DNA from 2 places in the Rothia sp. HMSC073B08 genome. Region 2 is predicted to be linked to the other one. Evidence: predicted binding sites of a transcription regulator. Region 2 holds the regulator's gene; the other holds the start of a gene.

Region 1 (5,318 bases), on a different contig from region 2:
CGTTTAGGTGTCGGTGCGTACGCGGTCTCTCACCGTCGAAAGCCATCTACCCGTAAGGAGCCGTTATGAGTGAAGCTCGCAATTCCGCACCCGCCGGTGCGGTCAGCACAGCGAAGCCTTCGAACTGGAATGTGCCGAATGTGTTGACGGTTCTGCGTATTATTGCGGTTCCTTTCTTCATTGTTGCCCTGGTTGCGGGCGGTACTTTTGGTGCCGCTGATCCGACGCACCGCTGGCTGGCGTGGATTATTTTCATTCTTGCCATGCTCACGGACTGGGCGGATGGCTACCTGGCGCGCTCGCGTAACCTGATTACGAGCTTCGGCAAGATTGCTGACCCGATTGCCGATAAGTTCCTCACCGGCGCGGCGTTCATTGTGCTGTCGGCGCTGGGTGAGCTGTGGTGGTGGGTCACGATTGTGATTCTGCTGCGCGAGTGGGGCATCACAATCATGCGTCTGTTCGTTATTAAGTACGGTGTGATGGCCGCTAGTAAGGGCGGCAAGATTAAGACCGTGCTGCAGACGGTGGCGCTGGTGCTGATGCTTCTGCCGCTGGGCCAGCTGGGTCTTGGCTGGCTGATTCCTGGTTGGGTTCTGATGGGCGCGGTCACCGCGATTACCGTGTGGACCGGCCTGGTGTATGTGCGTGATGCGTATATTTTGCGTCGTAACTGGTTGCAGGCTCAGGCCTCCCAGGGCGGCGGTCATTAGAGGCGAGGGGAGTGGCGTGTGCTACTCCCCTTCGCTGTACCTGCGGTGCGTTGTGTGCCGCGTGAGGTTTTGGGCGGTGGTTCGCCGCTGAAAGGAGAGAATAATGGTTCCCCTCGTACTTGAAGATGCTCTGTCCTCTGAGCTTTCCTCCGCTGAGGTTTTCTCCGGTACCCCGGAGGCGGCGGCGCTGTTGCTACGTGATGCGGTGCAGTTGCGCGCCGCCCAGGAGGGCCCGGTGCTGGTGGCTACAGCTGAGTCGCTGACCGGCGGGGATGTGGGCGGCGCGATTTGTACGGTGCCGGGCGCATCCGCGTATTACCGCGGCGGCGTGATTTCCTATGCCTACGAGGTGAAGGCTCAGGTGCTGGGCGTGGACGCTCAGCTGCTGGCGCGTGAGGGTGCGGTGCATCCTGCGGTGGCGGTGCAGATGGCGGTCGGTGCGGCGCGTGTGTGCGGTGCCGATTATGCGGTGTCTACCACGGGTGTTGCCGGTCCTGATCCTGCGGATGGCCAGCCGGTGGGTACGGTCTATATCGGCGTGTGTTCCCCTGGCGGTTCTGAGGTGTTTGAGCGCCACTATTCGGGAGATCGGGCGCAGATTCGTGCGGCGGCGAGCGCGGATGCGATTGCTTTGCTGGCGCGTGCGGTGCGCGGCGGCGCCGGTGGGGTTCTGAAGGACGAGCTGGCGTAGCGTGCCGGGCTGTGCGGCGCCTGGAACGGCTGTGTCGTCGTCGGTGCGGCGCCTACCTAAAAAAATTTACGGTTCAAATATATTCACAGGGTTCTTTCAGCTCCACAGGAATAAAGGCATAGGTTCGCCTGTTTGAATAGATACAAGCCGTAAGAAGAGGACGAAAATGGCGGGGCCCCTAGCTCACGCTCCAAAAATCAGTTAGGCTTAACTCTGTACAGTCCCGCAGGTCGGGAATACCTACTCAGGAAAGTGATATAGAAGCTCATGGCTAAGCAGCGCGTATCGATTAATGGCATTACTAAGTGGAAGGAAATCGAGGAGACCCCCCGACAGGTCGCCCCGGTCGTTGAGGAAGCTAAGGTTGTTCCCCTGCGACAGGCAATCGGTGAGGTTCTTCGCGATGTTCGCCAGCGTCAGGGCCGCACCCTGCGCGAGGTTTCCCAGCGTGCCCGTGTTTCCCTCGGTTACCTGAGCGAAGTTGAGCGCGGTCAGAAGGAAGCTTCCTCCGAACTGCTGGCGTGGATTTGCCAGGCTCTGGACATTCCGATGTCCCAGATGCTGCGTGAGGTTGCCGACCGTATGGCGGTTCTCGAGGGCGTTCAGATTCCGGATACTGTTCCGGCTGAGATGTCTGAGCAGTACAAGAGCGATTACTACATTCTCTCGAAGTAACGAGAGGCGGCACATGCCGCGCTAAACGTGAAGCGATGCCGTGCATCCCCGTAAAGTGGGGGTGTGCGGCATCGCTTATTCTGGCTTTACTCTCGGTTTATTCTGGGGGTTGCTCTCGGGCGAGATGTGGGTGATGTGACGAATTATGAAGCGAACTAGCAGTGAAGCGTAAGGAGTGCTTGTGAAGCTGAGCGAATTTTGGGCGTGCATGGAGTATGAGTTCGGTGCCGGGTATGCTCCGGTGCTGGCGCGTGATTTGGTGCTGGGCGCGCTGGGTCATGTGACCGCTGCGGAGGCGCTGGACCAGGGCGTTAACCCGAAGGATGTGTGGCTTGCGATCTGTGAGGAGCAGGAGATTCCGCAGGAGCGCCGCCTGGGTCCCGATAAGGAGCCGTTGCGCTAGTCGGTAAGTCTGGCGTGTTCTAGCATAGGGGTGGGGCCTGCCGCGTGTTCGAGTGCTAGCGCCTGCGCGGGAGGTATTTTCGAATAATTAGTCGAGATTTCGGGGTTTTTCGAAAATATATGCCGAAACCCTATCCGATTTATTCGAAACCGGGTCGTAATTTTGTTCGACTCGTGCTAGACTTTTCCACATCAGGAATTTTTCGGAAAAATCTTCAAAGTTTTCCACAGATTTTAAAAAATGGCCTTATCCTGTCAGGCTGTGACCCTAGAGTAGTCTCAGAAGGAACCGGTAGGCCAAAACCTTCAAGGTCTCGATCACGAGTCCCACCGATTCCGAAGAAACATTACTCCCGTCAACCACTGACAACACAAAGAACGAGGTACTACCGTGGCTAAGAACACCAAGTCTCAGAGCGTAGCTCGCGTTCCCGAAGAGGGTCGCGCCAAGGCACTTGAAGCCGTGATGGCACAGATCGACAAGAACTACGGCAAGGGTGCAGTCATGCGCCTGGGTGATAAGGAAATCACCAAGACCGAGGTTATCTCCACCGGCGCTATCGCCCTGGATGCCGCTCTGGGTATTGGCGGTCTGCCCCGCGGTCGCGTCATCGAGATTTACGGTCCCGAGTCCTCCGGTAAGACCACCGTTGCGCTGCACGCTGTAGCGAACGTTCAGAAGGCAGGCGGCGTGGCAGCATTCATCGACGCCGAGCACGCGCTGGACCCGATTTACGCGGCTAAGCTGGGCGTGGACATTGACCAGCTGCTGGTCTCTCAGCCCGACACCGGTGAGCAGGCACTGGAAATCATGGACATGCTGGTTGGTTCCGGCGCCGTTGATATCGTGGTCGTCGACTCCGTTGCCGCGCTGGTACCCCGCGCCGAAATTGAAGGCGACATGGGTGACTCCCACGTGGGTCTGCAGGCTCGCCTCATGAGCCAGGCTCTGCGTAAGATTACCGGTCGCCTCTCCGCAACCGGCACCACCGCAATCTTCATCAACCAGCTGCGTGAGAAGATTGGTGTCTTCTTCGGCTCTCCCGAAACCACCACCGGTGGTAAGGCGCTGAAGTTCTACGCTTCGGTCCGTATCGACATCCGCCGCATTGAGACCCTCAAGGACGGCGCTAACCCGATCGGTAACCGCACCCGCGCCAAGATCGTGAAGAATAAGATGGCTCCGCCCTTCAAGCAGGCTGAGTTCGACATCCTCTACGGTGAGGGCATCTCCGTTGAGGGCGGCATCCTGGACCTGGCGGTGGAGAACGACATCGTCAAGAAGTCCGGCGCATGGTTCACCTACGACGGTGAGCAGCTGGGCCAGGGCCGCGAGAACGTTCGTAAGCTGCTCAAGGACAACCCCGAGCTCACCGAGGAACTGCAGTACAAGGTTCTGGTGAAGCTGGGCATCATTGAGGAAGAAGCTGACGAGCAGGCAGCTGCTGAGTCCGAGGGTAACGACCCGCTGGACGAGCTGGCTGAGGAGTTCTAAACCCGCCCGCGTAGCTTCTTGCTAACGCCACGACTGATTGCCGTGTGCTGTGCATTCCGCACGGTGCACGGCAATCTGTCGTTAACGGAAGAAGCACGTTAACGGGCGCGCATTAAGGGGAGTATCGGGGGCGCCGGGACAACGCCTCGTTACAATGGGGGAGCGCCGTATAGCCCGGCGCACGGGCCACCAAGCGAACCAACACAGGGGAGAGGAGGAACTGAACATGACGGAACAGCGCATGACGGAACAGCGCCTGACGGAACAGAACGGTCATGAAGAGCGTGAGCGAAACAGCGCGCGTGATGGCGACGCCGGTTTTGCGGCGCTGGATGCGACCGAACCGCACTTCGGTTCCTCAGTGCTTGGTGATTCTGTATTCTCAGCCTCTGTTTCCTTTGAGTCTGCTATTTCCTTTGAACCTGCAGCCCCGCCGGTTGAGGTAGGCGGCTTCGAGGCGCTCAATTTTGAGGTGCCCGCCGCCCTGGCGGAGCCTACCCTCAGCTGGGAGGCGCCTCCTGCTGTTGCGTTTCCTGACGTTGCGCCTCCTATTGTTGGAGAGCCCCCGTATGAAGATGAGCCTCCATACCCTGACGAGCCTCCCTACGAGGATGAACCTCCGTATCTGGCAGAGCCTTTGTACCCTGAAACAGAGTACGCAGGGGAATATTATGCAGGGGAATATTGGGTACCCTCGGACGAAGCGGCACCCGCAGAAGCGATAGCGGAGCAGCGTGGGGGCCAAGAAACCGCACCCCAGAAACCCAAGCCGAAAGCGCGGCAGGCTGAAAAGCTCGCACATAAGAAGAAGCCAGCGCCTAAGAAGAAGTCAGCGGCCACAGAAAACGCACCCAAAAAGTGGGTGCGGAACAGGGCCGCGGATTCGGTATCCGCTGAGGAGTTCCCGGACTGGCACCCCGCCGCGCACGGCTTTGTTGAAGAAAGCATCGCCCGCGATAACGGCGGCGACTACGCCGGGGAGTTCCGCGTACCCGAGCTGCCCCTGCAGGCTGTGCCCGCCAACTTTGAAGATGGCAGTTCTGAGGAAGGCGGCGAATCGCCGCGCCGCAGCCTGCTCGTTGACCCGAACCTGCCCGCCGTCTCCATTGACGAAGCGCCCATTCGTGCCTTCACCCCCGGCGGTGCCGAGCCGCGCCCTATGGCGGCTGGCCGTATGAGTCGAGCGGGTGCCGCCTCCATCGGATCGGGGCTCACTGCCGAAGAGAAGGAAGAGATCGAGAGGCAAGCCGCTCAGCGGGCTAAGCAGAAGAAACGCAAGTCTTCGCGTGCCTCCAAGAACACCGACTACAAGCGTGGGTTCCGCCGCATGAGTGCGGCGCAG
Region 2 (5,318 bases):
CCTTCCCGGACGAGCCCGGCAAGGGCCCCGGCGAAAAGCTCACCGGCCCGGTGTACTAAACCAGCACGTGTACTAAACCAGGACGTACGCTAAACCAGCTGGTCTACTAAGCCGCCCCTGGTTTATGTCATCACGAAGCCCCGCCTCCCTCACGCTGAGGAAGACGGGGCTTCGTCATATATAAAGTCCGTTCGGGTTAGCGGGAACGGTAGCTTTAGCGGAAGCCAGCAGCCTCAAGAGCCTGCTCAAAACTAAAGTTACCCACATACAGCGCCTTGCCAAGCACCACACCCTCCAAACCATGAGGCACCATGGAACGCAGCTTCTCAAGATCAGCCAGCGACGCCACACCACCGGACGCCACCACCCGGCAGGCAGTCTGCGCCAGCACCTCATCCAGCAGCTCCGCACCGGGACCCGCCAGAGAACCGTCCTTGCTCACATCCGTGACGATATAGCGGCGCACGCCCGCGCCCTCCAGCCACGCCAGCGCCTCCGCCAGATCAGGGCCCGACCAGTCGGTACCGCGAGCCACCGTCACCCAGCCCCGCTCAGGGTTATAGCGGGCATCGAGACCAAGAGCCAGAAGATCAGAATCGGCGTAACGAGCCAGAGTGCCTTCAAGCCAGGAAGAATCCGTCAGCGCCGCACTGGTCACGTTCACGCGGTCCGGATTCAGACTCAGGGCACGCTCCAGACTCTCAGCATTGCGCACACCGCCGCTGACCTGAATACGAACCGGAGCGGAGCCGCGGGCATTCTCTGCACGGACGGCGGCAACCACCTCAGCCAGAACCTCAGTATTCGTGCCGCGACCAAATGCCAAATCAAGGTCAACCAGGTGAATCCAGCGGGCACCAGACTTCACCCAGGTCAGAGCCGACTCAACAGGGTCGAGGCGCTGCTCACCACCGGACAGGGTGCCACCCACCGGGCGCACCGCGTAGCCTTCAGAAATATCAACAGCGGGCAGAAGTTCAAGAACGGGTGCAGACATTAGTTACCTCCCGCAGCAGTAGCGGAGTCTCCAGAAGACAGAGACTCAGAAGACAGGCGACCGGTCACCGCCAGGGACGCAACCCAGCGGCGCATAAACTCCGCCCCCAGCTCGCCAGAGCCCACCGGGCAGAACTGCACCGCCGTCAGCGGACCGTTCTCAACCGCCGCGATATAGGCGGGCTCGGTGACAGTCCAAGTCACCGCCGGAGGGGCAATATATTCAATGCTCTGATCAAAAGCCCACTCAAAAACGCCGTGCTCAGATTTGAAGTGAGCCTCGCCCTCAAGATCCTTGAGCAGCGTACTATCGGCGGACGGGCGCAAAGTAGCAACACCGGGAGTTACCTCGCGGGTAGAAAGCTCCACGCCCTCGCCGGGCCACTCCCCCATGCCCTGCACCTGAACCTGCCCCATCTGCGGATGCTCCACCATAATAGAGTCAAAGAGGCAGCTCAGTGCCGCACCGGCAACCAGCACCGGACGACCACCGGCAACGCGGCGGCCAATCACACGCTCAGCGTCCTTAGCTTTCAGGTCTTCGTACGCCTCAAGAGAGCTCGCACCGCCGGTAACCACCATGCCGTCAGCCTCACGCAGCTGATCGGGCACAGCGGTTACGATCACGTCCGCCCCCGCATCCTGAAGAAGCTTCACCAAGGCGCCACGAGTTCCGGGTTCCCCCAAAACAGCAACCACAGGACGAGCAGTCTGAGCATTCTGTACAGATTCAGTTTCCTGTGCAGATTCAATTTCGGTGAGTGTGGGTTCAACGGGAACAGGCATCGGTGCGCTCCTATTTCATAGGCTCAAGAATTCGGCTCAAGCGCTCTAGCTTGAGAGATGAAGGATTCGGAGTCAAGACATCAACCTCATGCAGAAGCCAACCACACACGGGTCCGTACTTAGCGCTGAGTCTGAGGGATTTCCAGACGCTGACCGGCATCAACAGAGGTGCTGGTCAACGAGTTCAACTCCATAATACGAACCACAGTATCACGGGTGTCACCTTGCGGATTCACCGCCTGAGCAATATCCCACAGGGTCTCGCCGTGCTTGACCACAATGACGGTTCGAGTCACCGAAGCGTTCTCCACGGAGGCAGAAGCCGCCGGGCCAAAGAAGCTAATAGCGCCGAGCACAATCAGTGCCGCCAAGGTCAGCAGAGGCAGGCCCTTCAGAAAACCGCGCACAGTGCCAAGACGACGAATAGAACCGGGAACCGAGCGCAGAAGCTCGCCGCCCTTAGCCAGAAGAACACTCTTCGCACTAGGCGCCTGAGCCGCAGAAGATGCCTGAGTAGAAACAACAGGGGTAGAAACGGCGGGAGCGTGAGCGGGCTGAGCCTCCTGCGCGGGACGGGGTGCATGAGCCGCACGAGAAGAGCGAACAGACTGCGAAGACGCAGGCACACGAGAACGCCCCTGCACGGTGCTGGCGGACACGGTGCTGGCGGACGCTGTGCGGGCGGGGTGAAGTACCACCAAACCTGCCGGAAGGTGTGCAGAAGTGCCGTGAGAAGCAATAGGTGCTGCAGTAGTCATTGTGGTTCCTTTCTCTCAGCTCGCCCGGGGTTGCCCCGCGGGTCTAGCAATGCCGAGCGATACCCGCTCGGAGGTCCTAGTTGAGTGATAACTATGGAGTGGTGATTGTTAGGCGATAACTATTGGGTAGCTAGTCCCTAGTAGTTAGGTCAGAGCATTCGGATGCACCGGGTTGATTTGGGTACCCCAGTTTTGAGCCCCCCATCCCCCGCGCTCTCTCTTCGCCAGATGCTTCCTAGAGCATCCGAGGTAGATCATGCGAAGAGAGAGGCAGAGGATTCGAATACATTCGAACACTCATTCGCTCTCGTCTCCCGGAAGACTCCGGGTCGAATCTTCGAATATTTTTCGAACATTCGCCCGCAAATCCCGAATTTCAGGAGAGATTCAAGAGTATATACGAACTCTTGTTCTAAAGTCTAGCAGAGATGTGCTAAAAATTTCTTCGAGTTTCGAAGAAAAAATCTAGAATATTTGTTTGAGTTTTTCGGTGCAGTGTTCTACACTGGTGTCAAGAGACGTTCCACACGCTCCTGATGAGTCCTACTCACAGCAGGTTTCTGTACCCGTTACAGCTTGGTTCTGTATCGAATGCAGGTGCTGCTGGCTGAGTTTTATAGGGCGGAGGCGCATACTCGTTGCCTGTGTATCGCTTCGGTATCGCTTCGGCACGGATAGAATTCCTCCACCCCCTGACGAGATAAGACCCATTTCGGCAGAACCAAAAAATTTTTAGGACACCATCAGAAAACGTGTGAAGCACCCATCCGTGCCCCGACCGGGATACAAGGTCGGAGTACAGACCGAAGGAAAAGAAATGGCAACAGCACCCCGTCCGGCGCTGACCGCGCGCCAGCAGAAGATTCTTGACGCGATCCGCACCGAGATTGAACAAAAGGGTTACCCGCCGTCCATGCGCCAGATTGGTGACATGGTGGGTCTTGCGTCCCTATCCTCGGTCACTCACCAGCTTGGTCGCCTCGAGACTATGGGCTATATTCGCCGCGATCCCAAGCTCCCCCGCGCCATTGAGGTGCTGGATGAGAACGGCGTCGGCATCCACGGTAGCTCCTCCTCGTCCCTGCCCGAGCTGCCGAACTTCGAAGTTGGCGATGAGGACCTCGTACCCGTTCCCCTGGTTGGACGAATTGCAGCGGGCGGTCCCATCACTGCCGAGCAGTCCGTGGAGGATGTGCTCGCCCTGCCCCGCCAGTTGGTCGGTAACGGCAAGCTGTTCATGCTCAAGGTCAAGGGCGATTCCATGATTGACGCCGCAATCTGCGACGGCGACTGGGTGGTTGTCCGCGAGCAGCACACCGCGGACAACGGCGATATCGTTGCTGCTCTGCTCGACGATGAAGCAACCGTGAAGGTGTTCCGTCAGGTCGACGGCCACACCTGGCTCATGCCGCGCAACTCCAACTACGAGCCGATTATGGGCGACCGCGCAACCGTCATGGGTAAGGTCGTCTCCGTGCTGCGTAGTCTCTAAAAGATGCAGTCTCTAGAGACATAACCGCTAGGCTTTTAGCTCTATATAAAAATCACCCCGGTGACACGTGAATGTTCACGTGTCACCAGGGTGATTTCTATATTTCCAAAGCGGAAGGTGCGGTGCAGCCAGGAATGGAATCCACCCGAGCTAACGCTCAATACTCGCCGAAAGACGAGCCAGCGCGCCAATTACGGCTGCCTTATTCTGGGTCGACCACATCGGCGGCATAGCCTTCATCAAGAAACCGCCGTAACGCTTGGTTGCTACACGAGAATCCAGCACAGCCACCACGCCGCGGTCAGACACCGAACGGATTAGGCGACCGGCGCCCTGCGCCATACGAATCGCCGCGTGGTGAGCAGAAACCGCCATAAAGCCGTTACCGCGGTGACGGTTCACTGCCTCCGTACGAGCCTGCGCAATCGGGTCATCCGGGCGGGGGAACGGGATGCGGTCCATCACCACCAGGCGGCAAGAGTCACCGGGAACGTCCACGCCCTGCCACAGGCTCATCGTGCCGAACAGGCACGAATCGACGTCCTCGCTGAACTCTTCCACCAGAGCCTTGAGCGAAGACTCGCCCTGCAGAAGAATGTTCAGGTCGCTGTGCTCACGCATGTATTCGGCGGCACGCTCGGCGGCACGCTTCGAGGAGAACAGGCCCAGGGCACCGCCTTCCGACGCCTCGCACAGCTCACGCAGACGCTCCAGCTGACCTTCATGCACACCGAATCCCGGAGGTTTCAAATCCCCGGCGACGTACATGATGCCCTGCTTGCGGTAGTCGAAAGGCGAACCTACGTCGATGCTCGTCCAGCGCGGCGCGCCCTCACCCTGCAGTCCCAGGGCACCGGCGGCAACGTCAAAAGAGTCACCCACTGTCAGGGTCGCACTCGTCAGAATCACGGTGCGGTCAGCGAACAGACCGTCACGTAGCTGCAAACCGACGCTCAAGGGGGCGATGTTCAGGGTCGCCGGGTCGGTATCGGAAGCAGCCACATAGCGGCCGTTCTCCCAACCACCCTGACGAGAAATCCACAGCACGTCCTGCTCGCCCGAAGCCTCCAGGATGCGGCTACTCATATCGTGTACCTCAGAGACACGCGAGCGCGCCATCTGCAGGCCGGCGTCAACGTCCTGACCGTCCGGTTTGGTATCGGACAGGGCGGTGCGGGCGGCATCGTTGACCGCAGAAATAGCAGTCAAAAGGCGACCGTCCAGGCCCTTCAGCAGGCCTTCGGCAAGACCCTCGAACGCGGTCTCCAAGGTGCCGGCAGCCATTT

Evidence for each region. Region 2 encodes LexA, which represses DNA repair genes until DNA is damaged. Its sites were predicted from a motif close to TCGAACANNTGTTCGA; they were not measured.
Region 1: a site for LexA is predicted at 2,637-2,652, ahead of recA (recombinase RecA). Genes of this name have one in related genera too.

The regions. Positions count from the first base shown of each region.
Region 1 is NZ_KV811087.1:163,352-168,669, forward strand. It holds gene pgsA (CDP-diacylglycerol--glycerol-3-phosphate 3-phosphatidyltransferase) at 66-713, shown strand; gene HMPREF2884_RS08905 (CinA family protein) at 814-1,404, shown strand; gene HMPREF2884_RS08910 (helix-turn-helix domain-containing protein) at 1,672-2,079, shown strand; gene HMPREF2884_RS08915 (DUF3046 domain-containing protein) at 2,261-2,482, shown strand; gene recA (recombinase RecA) at 2,873-3,976, shown strand; gene HMPREF2884_RS08925 (regulatory protein RecX) at 4,203-5,318, shown strand, end outside.
Region 2 is NZ_KV811046.1:19,192-24,509, forward strand. It holds gene HMPREF2884_RS00495 (DUF1844 domain-containing protein) at 1-59, shown strand, start outside; gene HMPREF2884_RS00500 (HisA/HisF-related TIM barrel protein) at 215-997, opposite strand; gene HMPREF2884_RS00505 (type 1 glutamine amidotransferase family protein) at 997-1,782, opposite strand; gene HMPREF2884_RS08955 (LysM peptidoglycan-binding domain-containing protein) at 1,902-2,540, opposite strand; gene lexA (transcriptional repressor LexA) at 3,358-4,032, shown strand; gene HMPREF2884_RS00520 (ATP-dependent DNA helicase) at 4,183-5,318, opposite strand, start outside.